DNA from 4 places in the Micromonospora sp. NBRC 110038 genome. Region 1 is predicted to be linked to each of the others. Evidence: riboswitches for the same ligand, from Rfam matches in the RefSeq annotation. Region 1 holds a riboswitch; each other region holds the start of a gene.
What was found. A riboswitch is a leader RNA that binds a small molecule or an ion and turns the genes downstream of it on or off. The one in region 1 is predicted to bind cyclic di-AMP.
Positions count from the first base shown of each region.

Region 2: linked by a shared signal. The riboswitch ahead of LPU61_RS14590 (hypothetical protein) and the one ahead of LPU61_RS19290 (NlpC/P60 family protein) in region 1 are both predicted to bind cyclic di-AMP.
Region 3: linked by a shared signal. The riboswitch ahead of LPU61_RS26930 (hypothetical protein) and the one ahead of LPU61_RS19290 (NlpC/P60 family protein) in region 1 are both predicted to bind cyclic di-AMP.
Region 4: linked by a shared signal. The riboswitch ahead of LPU61_RS05820 (C39 family peptidase) and the one ahead of LPU61_RS19290 (NlpC/P60 family protein) in region 1 are both predicted to bind cyclic di-AMP.

Region 1 is NZ_BBOL01000005.1:203,624-206,973, reverse strand. Features, by position in the region: gene LPU61_RS19295 (NlpC/P60 family protein) at 1-812, shown strand, start outside; cyclic di-AMP (ydaO/yuaA leader) riboswitch at 1,024-1,164, shown strand; gene LPU61_RS19290 (NlpC/P60 family protein) at 1,177-2,217, shown strand; gene dcd (dCTP deaminase) at 2,292-2,870, opposite strand; gene LPU61_RS19280 (pyridoxamine 5'-phosphate oxidase family protein) at 2,997-3,350, shown strand, end outside.
Region 2 is NZ_BBOL01000003.1:646,120-649,469, reverse strand. Features, by position in the region: gene LPU61_RS14595 (SRPBCC family protein) at 11-460, shown strand; gene LPU61_RS14590 (hypothetical protein) at 510-1,580, opposite strand; cyclic di-AMP (ydaO/yuaA leader) riboswitch at 1,585-1,714, opposite strand; gene LPU61_RS14585 (cation diffusion facilitator family transporter) at 1,868-2,782, opposite strand; gene LPU61_RS14580 (AAA family ATPase) at 2,889-3,350, opposite strand, start outside.
Region 3 is NZ_BBOL01000009.1:300,133-303,482, reverse strand. Features, by position in the region: gene LPU61_RS26935 (YibE/F family protein) at 1-1,029, shown strand, start outside; cyclic di-AMP (ydaO/yuaA leader) riboswitch at 1,196-1,326, shown strand; gene LPU61_RS26930 (hypothetical protein) at 1,331-2,356, shown strand; gene LPU61_RS26925 (carbonic anhydrase) at 2,474-3,184, opposite strand.
Region 4 is NZ_BBOL01000001.1:1,510,282-1,513,631, forward strand. Features, by position in the region: gene LPU61_RS31565 (hypothetical protein) at 18-446, shown strand; gene LPU61_RS05815 (hypothetical protein) at 593-1,360, shown strand; cyclic di-AMP (ydaO/yuaA leader) riboswitch at 1,817-1,959, shown strand; gene LPU61_RS05820 (C39 family peptidase) at 2,176-3,048, shown strand; gene LPU61_RS05825 (CDP-glycerol glycerophosphotransferase family protein) at 3,194-3,350, opposite strand, start outside.

The DNA of each region.
Region 1 (3,350 bases):
AGCCCACCATCGAGCAGTACAACAAGGTCCGCGCCCAGCTCAAGGTGAACCGCGAGAAGGCGGCGGAGGTGCAGAAGAAGATCGAGCCGCTGGCGCTCGAGACAGAGCTGGCGATGAACCGCGTCGGCGACCTCGCCTCCCGCTACTACATCTCCGGCCCGTCGCAGGACATCGGCGCGCTGCTGGTCAGCACCAAGCCGGGCACCCTCGCCGAGCAGTTGACCATCCTGGACCGGCTGGCCGCGCAGGAGCGCAAGCAGGTCGAGGGCGTGCTCGCCGTCCGGGCGAAGTACGACACCGAGAAGCAGAAGCTCGACACGCTCATCGCCTCTCAGGAGAAGCAGACCAAGGAACTGGCGGCGAAGAAGACCAAGATCAACGGTGAGATCAAGCGGCTCCAGGCGTCGATGCCGAAGACCGTGGTGTCCACCGAGGGCTGCCCGACGGTCACCGGCGTGGTCAGTGCGGCCGCCCGCACCGCCATCAAGACCGCCTGCGCCCAGGTCGGCGACCCGTACGTCTGGGGTGCCACCGGCCCGAACTCGTTCGACTGCTCCGGCCTGACCCAGTTCGCCTACAAGGCGGCCGGGATCCACCTGACCCACTTCACCGGCGCCCAGTGGAACGAGGGCCGTGCCATCCCGCGTTCCGAGGCCCGCCCTGGTGACCTGGTGTTCTTCTTCAGCGACCTGCACCACGTCGGCCTCTACATCGGCAACGACAAGATGGTGCACGCGCCCCGCGCCGGCAAGCCGGTCAACGTGAGCAGCATCAACACCATGCCGGTGGCCGGCTTCCGCCGACCCGGCTGACCCGGCCCGGCCCCCGCGAAGGCTGCGCCGCGCAGCACCGCCCGAAGGCCCCCGGTCTGGTGAGACCGGGGGCCTTCGCCGTGCGCGGACATCGACGTCGGCCACGGGCATGTACGGTGTGTCACGGCCGGTCGGGTTGCGGATCGACGGCGATCGTCTCTACTCTGGCCAATTGTCGGCCGGTAGCTGCACCGCCCAGCCGGGCGGTGACGGTGCGACACCGCCGAGTCGCCTACGAGCGAGCCGGGGACCCAGGTACGCCGGGGTGAATCCGCAGCGGCGCTGCGGTAGGGCGCTCTCCCTTCCCGCCCGAACCCGTCAGCTAACCCGGTAGGCGGTAGAGGAAGAAGGAGAACGGAGCCCGGTGGCACTCCATGCCCCGCGGCGCCCGTCACGCCGGTCGGCCGACGCCGACCGGATGCCGGCTGCGCCGCGTACCCGCTGGTCACGCTGCACCACCCTCCTCGCCGCCCTGGTCGGCGTCGCCGTCGTCCTGACCGGCGCACCGACCGTGGCCCACGCCGACCCCTCGGTCGCCGAGATCGAGCGGCAGATCGACGAGGACTGGAACAAGCTCGAACCGATCATCGAGCGGCACAACGCCACCCGCCAGGACCTGGCCGCCAAGCGCAAGCAGGCCGACGCGCTCGCCGCGCGGATCGGGCCGCTCCAGCGCCAGGTGGACGAGGCGTTGAAGAAGGTCGGGGGCCTCGCCGCCGAGGCGTACAAGGGCGACAACCTCTCGGTGGTCAACGCCCTGCTGGGCAGCCGCACGCCGAGCCAGATGATGGGGCAGCTGGAGCTGCTCGACCGGTTCGCCCAGCGCCAGCAGCACGACGTCCAGGCGGTCGTCGACCTCCGCGACGAGCTGGCCGCGAAGAAGCAGCCCCTCGACGAGATGGTCGCCCAGCTCACCCGCACCGAGGCCCAGCTCGCCGCGAAGAAGAAGCAGATCAACGCCGAGATCGACCGCCTGCAGAAGCTGCGGCTGAAGGTGTACGGCAACGGAGGCGGCGGCCCGCTGAAGCCCGCCCCCTGCCCGGCGTCCTACCCGGGTGGCGGCGCGGGGACGGCGGTGAAGTTCGCCTGCGCCCAGATCGGCAAGCCCTACGTCTGGGGTGCCGAGGGCCCGAACTCGTACGACTGCTCGGGGCTGATGCTGGCCGCCTGGGCGAAGGCCGGCGTCTCGCTGCCGCACAACGCGGCCCAGCAGCGGTCGGTGACCGCCAAGGTCAGCCGCGCCGACCTGCGCCCCGGCGACCTGGTCTTCTACTACTCCGACCTGCACCACGTCGGCATGTACGTGGGCGGGGGCTGGGTGGTGCACGCCTCCCGGGCCGGCGTCCCGGTGAAGATGAAGCGTGTCGACGACGGCCCGATCCACAGCTTCGGCCGCCCCGCCTGAGCTGCAAGAAGGGGCCCCTCCTCACACCCCTCGGGCGGCGGACGGCGCATCGTGCCGCAGGGAGGAGCGGGGCGTCAGCGGGGCGGCCAGGTGCGCCAGTTCTGCCAGGAGCGGCTCGGGGTCGGGCCGCGCTGGCCCTGGTAGCGCGAGCCGTAGACCGCCGAGCCGTACGGGTGCTCGGCCGGCGACGACAGCCGGAAGATGCACAGCTGGCCGATCTTCATGCCCGGCCACAGCGTGATCGGCAGGTTCGCCACGTTGGACAGCTCCAGCGTGACGTGGCCGGTGAAGCCCGGGTCGATGAAGCCGGCCGTGGAGTGGGTGAGCAACCCCAGCCGGCCCAGGCTCGACTTGCCCTCCAGCCGGCCGGCGAGCTGGTCGCCGAGCGAGATCACCTCCAGCGTGGAGGCGAGCACGAACTCGCCGGGGTGCAGCACGAACGGCTCGCCGTCGGGCACCTCGATCATGGAGGTCAGGTCGTCCTGCTGCACCGACGGGTCGATGTGCGTGTAGAGGTGGTTGTTGAAGACCCGGAAGAGCTTGTCGAGGCGTACGTCGATGCTCGACGGCTGCACCAGGGTCGGCTCGAACGGCTCCAGCGCGAGCGTGCCGGCCTTCAGCTCGGCGACGAGGTCGCGGTCGGAGAGCAGCATCGCAACACCATAGCGAGGTGGGTGGGCGGGACCGGTCAGCGGGGCTGCTCAGCGGGCCTGCGAATCGGGTGCCCGACCCGCGCGTCGCGCTTCGCGTGTCGTACAGGTGTTCGATAGAATGCCGGCATGGCTTCCTGGTCCGAATTCGCCGCTGACGAGCCACGACTCGCCGACGGGATCCGTCATCTCATGCAGCAGTACGGGCCGGGCTTCGGCTACCTGGCCACCGTCCGCGCCGACGGCGGGCCCCGGGTGCACCCGGTGTCCCCGGTGATCACCGACGAGGGGCTCTTCTGCTTCGTCGTCGACTCGCCGAAGCGGCGCGACCTCGAACGCGACGGCCGCTACGCGCTGCACTCCTTCCCGCCGGAGGACAGCGACGACGAGGCGTACGTGGCCGGGCACGCCAGGCCGGTGACCGACCAGGCCCGGGTGGCCCGGCTCGCCGAGATCGGGCGGGCCGCGCCGCAGGTGGACTGG
Region 2 (3,350 bases), on a different contig from region 1:
CGATCGACGGATGCCCCGGCGCGACAGCTTCCAGTACTCGGTCCAGGCCCGCTGCTCGCGGGCGGAGGCGGTGGCGCTGCTCAGCGATCCCGCCCGGCAGACCGAGCTGCATCCGTTGATCACGCGGGTGCGCCGGCTGTCGCCCCGACCGGGCGCACTGGCCAGCTACGCGATCACCGACGAGCTCGCCGCCGGGCCGGTGCGCTTCGGCGTGACGTACCAGGCGGACGTGCTGGTGGTGACCGACGACGAGATCGTCACGGTGGCCCGGCAGCGGCCGGCCACGACGGTGCGTAACCACACGCGGCTGCGCGACGAGCCGGACGGCCTCGTCCGCGTCGATGTGGAGATCACCCTGGTCGCACCGACGCCGCTGTTCGCGTACGCCTTCCGGCAGGCCCGCTCGGCGCACCTCGGGCTGGCCCGCCGGCTCGGCGAGGTGCTCGGCCGGGCGGCGTAGCGCCCCGGCGACCGTCCCGTCGGGGGAGGGCCGCCGGGGCGGTCGCGGGTCAGATCACCGACAGGTGCACGTGGTTGGTGTGGTCGCTGGACGGGTCCCCGTTTCCGCCGCTGTACGCCTTCCAGCCGCTGCTGGGCAGCCAGATCTGCTTGAACCAGATCACGTACAGCACGGCGAGCCGGTCGGCGTTGCGCACGAAGTACGCGGCCAGGTTGTTGCCGTAGGTGCGGTCCCCGCCGCTGGCCACGCCGCCGAAGCCGCCCTTCTGCGCGGCGAAGTCGCAGGCCCGGCCCTTCGGGTGCTCGCCTGAGCCGCCGGGCCGGTAGCAGGAGACGTACCGGGTGAAGCCGGCGGCCTTGGCCTGGTTGAGCGCGTGCAGGGTGCGCGGGGTGATGCAGCCGTTGGCGGGGGTGGGGTCGTTGACGCTGCACGACTCCGCCGGCCAGGAGCCGTCGGAGTTGCGCTTCGCGGGGGTGGCGTTCGCGCTGGAGGTGCCGCCCGGGCTGGACCCGCCGCCGCTGCTGCTGGCCTTGTTGTTGGCCACGGTGAGGGCCCGCTCGGCCTGCTCCTTGCGCTTGCCCATCAGCGCGACCTGCTTGCGCTGCTCGCGGATCTCGCCGTCGAGGGCCTGCCGGGTCTTCGTCGCCTCGTCCCGGGTGGTCAGCAGCTCGCGCAGCGCCCGGTCCTCGTTCGCGGCGATCGTGTCGAGCGCGGCGGCCCGGTCCAGGAACCCCTCGGGGGAGCTGCTGTCGAGCAGCACCGAGGCGGCGGTGAGCCGGCCCTTCTTGTACGCCACCCCGGCGATCTCGCCGACCTTGGCGCCACGGGTGACCAGCTCGGCCTCGACCGTCTTGAGCTGGCCGCCGAGCTGCTGCTGCCGCTTCACCGACCGGTCGAGGGCGGTCTTGGCCTCCAGGTAGCCCTTGCTCGCCGCCTCGAGCTGGGCGCGCAGGGCGGGCGTGCCGCCCTCCTCGTCGTCGCCGGGTGCGGCGAGCAGGCCGACGGGCGGCGCGGCCCCGGCCGGCGTCACCGGCGCGACCCCGAGGCCGACGGCGAGCGTCAGCACCAGCGCCGCCGCCACCCGGGCGGCGAGCCTTCCTACAGGTGCCACTACTGGCATATGCGTGTCCTTCCGTCAGCCGCCGACCGGGTTAGCTGACGGGTTCGGGACGGAAGATCCCTACCGCTGGAGCGGATGCACCCCACAAACATGGTTCCCCGGCTCGCCCGCAGGCGATTAGGCGGCGGCCACCACAGGCGCCGGAGGGCGCCGCCCGGCGATGGCCGGGGCCGAGCCTACCGGTGCGCGTGGGACCAGCGCTGCTTCCGTGACGGAGGGTACGCGGATGAAACCTGTCAAGTCAGTCATTCGGCCACGAATGTCGCGAAAATTGATGAGCCTCGGTCTCACCAGCCGGCCGGCCCGCAGCCGTCGCGGGCGGCTCCCGGCTCGACCTGCAAGGTGGCGTGCTCGATGTGGAAGTCCTCGTGCAGGGCGGTGCGGGCGGCGGTCAGCACCGCGCCGACCTCCGCGCCGGGCGCCATGGTCAGGTGGGCCGAGGCGACCTCCATGCCGGAGGTCAGCGTCCAGACGTGCAGGTCGTGCACCTCGACCACGCCGGGCACGGCGGCCAGCCGGTCGTGCACGGCGGTCACCTGGAGGTGCTCCGGCGCGGCCTGCACCAGGATGCGCACCGCGGCCCGCCCGAGCCGCCAGGTGCGGGGCAGGATGAACACGCCGATCGCGACGGCCACCGCCGGGTCCGCCCACCACCAGCCGGTGGCCATGATCAGCGCCGCCGCGCCGATCACGCCGACCGACCCGAGCAGGTCGCCCAGCACCTCCAGGTACGCCCCGCGCAGGTTGATGCTCTCCTTCGCCCCGCTGCGCAGCAGGGCGAACGCGGCGACGTTGGCGAGCAGGCCCAGCACCGCCACCACGAGCATCGGGCCGGTGGTGACCTCGGGCGGGTCGCCGAAGCGGCGGACGGCCTCGACGAGGACGTAGACGGCGACGCCGCTGAGCAGCAGGGCGTTGCCGAGCGCGGCGAGCACCTCCAGCCGGTAGAGCCCGAACGTGCGCTGCGGGTCGGCGGTGGCCCGGCGGGTGGCGGTGATCGCGGCGAGCGCCATGCCGATGCCGAGCACGTCGGTGAACATGTGCCCGGCGTCGGAGAGCAGCGCCAGCGAGCCGGTGCCGAGCGCGGTCACCGCCTCGACGATCATCAGCGCGGCGAGCAGCGCGAACGCCGCCCAGAGTCGACCCGAGTGGCGGTCCGCCGCGTTCGCCGCCCCGTGGTGGTGGTCATGACCTGCGCCCACGCCCACACCCTCCGTCCGTGATCCCCGCCCGGCCCAATCTATGCTCACATCGCAATATGTGCAAGTGATCGACAGCGGTCCGGCCGGGGAACGGCCGGGCGCCGGATCAGCCCGTGGGTTCGACGGTGACGAGGCGCTGGGTCGCCCGGGACAGCGCCACGTACAGCGTCCGCACGCCCGACCCCGGGTCGGCCCGGATCTCGCCCGGGGCGACCAGCACCACCCCGTCGTACTCCATGCCCTTGGCCTGGAGGCTGGTCACCACCTGCAGGCGCGGCGCCGCCCGGCCCGCCAGCCAGCCCGCCACCTCGTCGCGGCGCGGCACCGGCGTGATCACCCCGACCGTGCCCTCCACCTCGCCGAGCAGGTCGCCGACCGCCGCGACGGTCGCCGCCGCCAGTTCGGCCGCCGGCACGGTCAGCTCGACCGGGGCCACGCCGGTGGACCGCACCGCGCGGGGCAGCGCCAGGTCCGGGTAGAGCCGGCGGATCTCCGCCGCCGCCACCGCGAAGATCTCCGCCGAGTTGCGGTAGTTGGTGGTCAGCTCGAACTGGTGCCGCCGGCGGCG
Region 3 (3,350 bases), on a different contig from region 1:
GACCCGGCGGCGAGCACCTACAACATCGCCGAGCACCAGCGCGGCGCCCCGCTGATCTGGCTGGCGGTGGTGTTCGCGCTGGCGATCGTCGCGTTCGGCCGCTGGCGGGGGGTGGCCGCCCTGGCCGGGCTCGCCGCCACCTTCGCCATCCTGCTGACCTTCGTGCTGCCCGGCATCGGCGCGGGCGGGTCGCCGCTGCCGATCGCCGTCGTCGGCTCCGCGTTGATCATGTTCGTGGTGCTGTACCTCACCCACGGGGTCACCGCGCAGACGTCGGTGGCCGTCCTCGGCACCCTGGGCAGCCTGGTGCTCACCGGCCTGCTGGGCACCCTGGCCACGGCGGCCACCCACCTCACCGGGTACGGCAGCGAGGACGCCACCACCCTGTCGATGTTCCGGGGCGACGTGGACCTGCACGGCCTGCTGCTGGCCGGCATCATCATCGGTTCGCTCGGGGTGCTCGACGACGTCACCGTGACCCAGGCGGCCACGGTCACCGAGCTGGCGCACGCCAACCCGGGGCTGTCCCGGTTGCAGCTCTACCGGGCGGCCACCCGCGTCGGCCGGGCGCACATCGCCTCCACGGTCAACACGATCGTGCTGGCGTACGCGGGCGCGTCGCTGCCGCTGCTGCTCCTGCTCACCGCCGACTCCCGCCCCGTGACCGAGATCCTGACCAGCGAGTTCCTCGCCCAGGAGATCGTCCGCAGCGCGGTCGCCACGCTGGGCCTGATCGCCGCCGTGCCGCTCACCACCGGGCTGGCCGCCGTGGTCACCGCAGCGGGGCGCACGGCGGCGGGACACACGGCTGAGGGGCACACCGCCGCGTCCCGGCCCGGCCCAACGGACGGCGGGGACGTGCCGGCGGCGCGTACCCCCGGGGGCGGGCGGCGGACCGCGGACCGCAATCTCGCGCTGGAGGCGCTCGGCGGCGGCCGGGCGGCCGAGGGGTTCCCCGACGACCACGCCCCCACCCACCCCCCGGCCGGACGGCCGCACCGAGAAGGAGGCACGGACACCGCATGGTGACACTTCACAGCGTGACCGGTGGCGGCATCCGCCCTGAGAAGCGCATCACTGATTACCGATGGCGATTACGAAATGACGCTTTTAGTCGGCATCCGGACGTAGCTCCCCGCATGGGCTCTCGGGTAACCTCGCTGCCGGTCACCGCCGAAGGCGCGAAGCGGCGCCTGCGGTGCCGCCGCCCAATCGCCGCAAGGCGAGCCGGGGAACCAGGTGCCCGGGGTGAATCCGCGCGAGCGGTAGGGGCCGCTTCCGCCCCGAACCCGTCAGCTAACCCGGTCGGCGGTCGATGGAAGGGAACATTGTGACGGCACCCCTGCACCGCTGGTTGACACCCGTGGTGGCCGTGCTCGCTGCCCTGGCGGTCGTCGCCGGGCCGGCCGCCCCGGCGCTCGCCCTGCCCGCCGCCGCCCCCCAACCCTCGGGGCACGAGGAGGACGACGAGCCCCAGCTCATCACCGACGTCATCGAGGCGACGAACCGGGACTACGCCCAGGCGAAGTCGAAGCTCGAGAAGTCCAAGAAGCGCCAGGCCCAGCTCGCCGACGAGGTGCGCAAGGCCCAGGAGGAGCTGGACGCGCTCGCGCCGCAGGTCGGCGAGATGGCCGCGCAGTCGTACCGGACCGGCCGGGTCGGCGCGATGGCGATGCTGCTGGAGAGCAACACACCGGACTCGTTCGTCAAGCGCGCCTCGGCCCTCGACGAGCTGAACATGGTCAACGCCAACAAGCTGGCCGAGGTCAGCGCGGCGAAGAACCGCGCCGAGCAGGCCAAGCTCGCGCTCGACGCCGAGGTGCGCGAGCAGCAGAAGCAGGCGTCGGTCATGGCGAAGAAGAAGTTCGACGCCGAGAAGGCACTCGCCCTGGTCGGCGGCAAGGGCTTCACCGGCGGCCTGGTCAACGCCACCTCCCCGGTCGCGAGGATCGGGCCGGGCCGGACGTCGGACGGCGACTGGCGGCCCGAGTCGTGCAGCGAGAACGACCCCACCACCTCCGGCTGCATCACGCCCCGCACCCTGCACGCCTACAAGGAGACCAAGCGGGCCGGCTTCAACCGGTTCGTGGGCTGCTACCGGCCGGGCGGGCCGTGGGAACACCCCAAGGGCCGGGCCTGCGACTGGTCGCTCCAGAACAGCGGGTTCTCCCCCTGGCACAACAACGACACCCGGATGTACGGCAACAACCTCGCCGCGTTCCTCATCCGCAACGCCGACCGGCTCGGCATCTACTACGTCATCTGGAACCGGCAGATCTGGTTCCCGGCGACCGGCTGGAAGTCCTACAGCGGGCCGTCCAACCACACGGACCACGTGCACATGTCGCTGCTCTGACGCGGCGCGCCGCGCACGACGAGAGGGGCCGTCCCGCTGTGGGGGCGGCCCCTCTCGTCGTGTCTCGGGCGGCGGTGCGCGTCAGGGCCGGGGTGAGCGCCGGGCGGCGGGGGTGCGTCAGGCGGCGGCGCGGGCCGGGGTGGCGTCCGCCGCCATGGCGGCCGGCACGGCGGCCACCGTCCGCACCCCGCCGGCACTGAGCCGGTACGACATCCCGACGACCGCGCAGCGGCCCGCGTCGACCTCGGCGGCCAGCACGGGCGACCGGTCGAGCATCGCCTCGACCGTGCACGCGATGTGGATGTCGACGATCTCGTCGATGCCCTCGACGCCCCGCTCGGCGGCCCGGTGCAGGCTGGGCACCACGGCGTCCACCACGGCCCGCAGGTTGCCGGCGGGCTCGCTGCCGGTGCCGGCCGCCGCCTTGGCCGCCTGCACCGCCCCGCAGGAGTCGTGGCCGAGCACCACCACCAGGGGGGTGCCCAGCACGGTCACGGCGTACTCGACGCTGCCCAGCACCTCGGGGCCGACGGTGTGCCCGGCGGTGCGGACCACGAAGAGGTCCCCCAGGCCACGGTCGAAGATGATCTCGGCGGCGAGGCGGGAGTCGGAGCAGCCGACGATCACCGCGAACGGGTGCTGCCCGTCGGCGACGGCCGCCCGGTGGTCGGCGTCCTGGTTGGGGTGGCGCGGCGTTCCGCTGACGAAGCGGTGGTTGCCGGCGTGCAGCTCGGCGAGGGCCCGGGCCGGGGTGCAGGCAGCGCCCGGCTCGCCCGGTCGCCCGACGGACGAGAGGGGGTCTAGCTGCCCGGAGCCCGCCTTAGCCATCGACATGCTGGAATGCTCCATGCCCCATCACCTCGTCATTCACGCGCACGACCAGTTCCCCCACGGTCACACGCAGCGAAAGGCACGTCAAGCGTTACGTGATACACATTTCCTGCTTTGGGAAGGGGTTGCGCAGGCCCGCGCTCCGGCCCGCGTCGGCCCAGGG
Region 4 (3,350 bases), on a different contig from region 1:
GGCGGTAGCGTGGACGGGTGCTTCCCGTCGCGCTGACCTGTCCCCTGTGGTGGGTCGCGCGCTGGACGGCGCGGATGCTGGCGACCCTCGCCGTCGTGGTCGCGTTCTCCCTCGGTGCCGCGTCGCTGCCGCCGGGCACGGTGCTCCCCGCCAGCGTCGACCCCGGCCAGGCCGGCTCCGGCCCTGCCGTCGCTGCCTCCGTTGCGGGGTCCGTCGCCGTCGCGGAGGCCCGCACCGTCGCGGCATCCGCCGCCGGGTCCACCGTCACTGGCTCCATCGCCGCCGGCTCCATCGCCGCAGCGGGTGCCGCCGGCCCGTGGCCGCCCGCCGACGCGCCGCCGCCCGCCGAGGCCGGGCCCCTGCAGGTCGCCGCGCCAGCCCCGCAGCGGGTGCCGACCGGGCTCGTCCCCGCCGCCGTCGGCCCCCGCGCGCCGCCGGCCGCCTGAGCCACGCGGCGGGCCGCGCCCGCCACCACCGTCGCCGACGACCCTCACCCACCGCCGCCCCAGCCGCCGGGCCCGTACGCCGCAGGCGTCCCGCCCGGCGGCGGCCCGGATCCCTTTCCGCCTCCCCTGCCCGCGAGGTGCCGACCATGGACATCGTTCTCTACCAGTTCCTGACCGAGGTGCCGCTGGCCGCCGCCATCTGGTCCGTGCTGCTCGTGCTGGCGCTCACCGTGCTCGCCGTGCTGGTCGCCCGCCCCGAGCGGGACCGCCCGCCCGCCGTCGAGCCCCCGGTCCGGCCCGCCGCCCCGCCCGCCCCGGCCGCCGCAGACCTGCGCCGGTACGCCGAGGAGGTGGCGGTGGCCGCCGCCGGGGCGGCGCAGAACGCCCGCCGCCGACGGGCCGCCTGGACGGCCGCCCAGGACGCCGCCGAGCGGGCCTGGCAGGCGTACGACGAGGCGGAGACCGCCGCCCGACGCTTCCGCGACGCGGGCGCGCTGCCGACGCCGCACACCCCGCGTACCCCCGCCGAGTACGCGGCCCGGGAGCGCTGGCTGCACCACGCCGCCACGGCGGCCCACCTGCGGGGCGAGTTGTCCATCGGGCAGCTCTGCGACGTCTTCGCCCGCCGGGGCGGCTGGGACCCCCGGCTGCACCCGGTGGAGCAGGAGGTCGTCCTGGCCCGGGCCGTCCGGGACGGCAGGCTGGCCCGCTACCGTGCCGCCGCCGCACGCGAGCGGGCCGCGTGGGGCGACGCCGAACTGGCGGCCGAGGCCGCCCGGGCGCTGGCCGCCGAGGCGTACGCCGCCGCCGAGCGCGCCCGGCCCGCCCACGCGCCGGCGACCAGCGCCACGGCCTCCGGCAGGGTCCTCGGGATCACCGGCTGGCGCCCACCCCGCCCCGCCCCGGCACGGTAACCGCGGAAACCGCGGTGGTGGTGACCGCCGTGACCGCCGTGACCGCCGTGACCGCCGTGACCGTCGTGACCGTGGTCACTGCGGTGACCGCCGTGATCAAGAGGTTTGCGTCATCGTGGAGATCAACTCTGACGCTTTTCTCTTGATCACCGAGGCGGGGGCGGGGCGGGGGCAGGGCGGGGGTGTGAGGCGGGTCATGGTGGGGTGGGATCGGGCAGGCGGGGCCATTCGGTTTGATCGGGGGCGGTAATCGCCGAGATTCGCGGCGCGTCGTCCCGTTGCGGGTCCGCTGGCGTCGGATGGGTCGGCAGTCCCATTGAGTCGCGTCAGTCTCCGAATGCCCCGTAAATGGGTCGGTCAGCGGACGTTTAAGCAGGTGGCGGGGGGTTGGCAGGACTTCCGTCGGCCAGTAGTGTCGGCCCGTCTGGTGCGGTACCCGATCGCAAGAGGCGACGCCGCGCCGACCCGCTCAATCGTGAAGATCACGAACCGGGGACCCATTGCACGTCCGGGGTGAATCCGCGGGCCACGGCCTGCGGTAGGGCGATCTTCCCGCCCGAATCCGTCAGCTAACCCGGTAGGCGGTATCGGAAGGAGTTCCATCCTCGTGCAGCACGACCCCACCCCCCGGGTTGTTCCTCCACCACGGAGCCCGGTGCCCGTGTCCGCCGCCGCCGAGCCGGCGCACTGACCGTCGCACCCCTGCGTACGCCCGCCTGAGCGGGCGCCCCAGAAAGCGGACCCCACCGGCCGCGGACACCGCCCGCCGCCGTGCGCCGACGCGCGCCCGGGTGCCTCCGCTTCCGCCCCGTCCCGTGGAGGAACACGTGAACGATCAGCTCAAGCGGCACCTGCGGCGACTCGCCACGGAACGCCCGTACCAGGTCGTCGCCGGCTCCGCCGCGGCGCTGCTGCTGGCCTCCGGCACCGGCGCGCTGCTCGCCGCCGTCGACGACGACGCCCCCGCCCCGCAGCGGACCACCAACGCCGCCGTGGCCGAGGTGGCACCCCGCCTCGACGGCGCGGCCAGCCGCGCCCAGGCCCGGATCGCCGCGCCGCTCGCTGCCCCGAGCAGCGCCGCGCCGTCGCCGAGCGCCACCTCGGCGGCCCCGAACCCCGACCTGACGGCCTCGGCGACGCCGAAGAAGACCACGGCGAAGCCCGCGGCCCCGAAGCCGCCGTCGTCCAAGGTCCTCGACTACGACTACGAGGCCCAGACCACCTACTACTACTGCGGCCCGGCTGCGGTGCGCAACGCGCTCTCCGCCACCGGTGTCGACGGCACCCAGGACGACCTGGCCGCCCGCCTCGGCACCACCGAGATGGGCACCAACTCGGCCTACGACACCACCCGCGTGCTCAACGAGATGGTCAAGGGCGAGCCGTACCGGACCCGGCTGATCCCCGGCGGCGCCGCCACCCCGGCGGAGACGGAGCGGCTCCGGGCCGACGTGGTGAAGGCGGTCAGCGCCGGTCGCGGCGTCGTGGTCAACATCGCCGGCGACGCCACCGACGTCGACGGCGGCTGGCACTCGTTCCCCGGCGGCCACTACATCGCCGTCGTGGGCTACCGCGACTCCGGGCGCACCGTGCGCATCGCCGACTCGGCGGACCCGGCCGTCCCGGCGTACTGGATCAGCACCGCCGCGCTGGCCCACTGGGCGGCGACGCGGGGCTACTCGGCCTGACATCACCCTCCCCCCACCGGCCCCGGCTCTCCTCCGCAGAGAGCCGGGGCCGGTGCCGTCTCCGGGTAGGCGGGGGCGGCCTCGATCCTTGGACAGTTGCGGTTCAAGGCGAACAGCAACTGTCCAAGAATCGGAGGCGGGACGATCAGGCGGTGGGGGAGTGGGTCATCGCGTCGGCGGCGCGCGGGGCCGGCGGGTTCCAGCCCGGCTCCAGCTCCCGGCGGGCCGCCGAAAGGAACGCCTCGGCGTACGACTCGGCCGGGAAGTCGCCCAGGTAGTGGGCCCGGGTGCCCCAGCGGGCC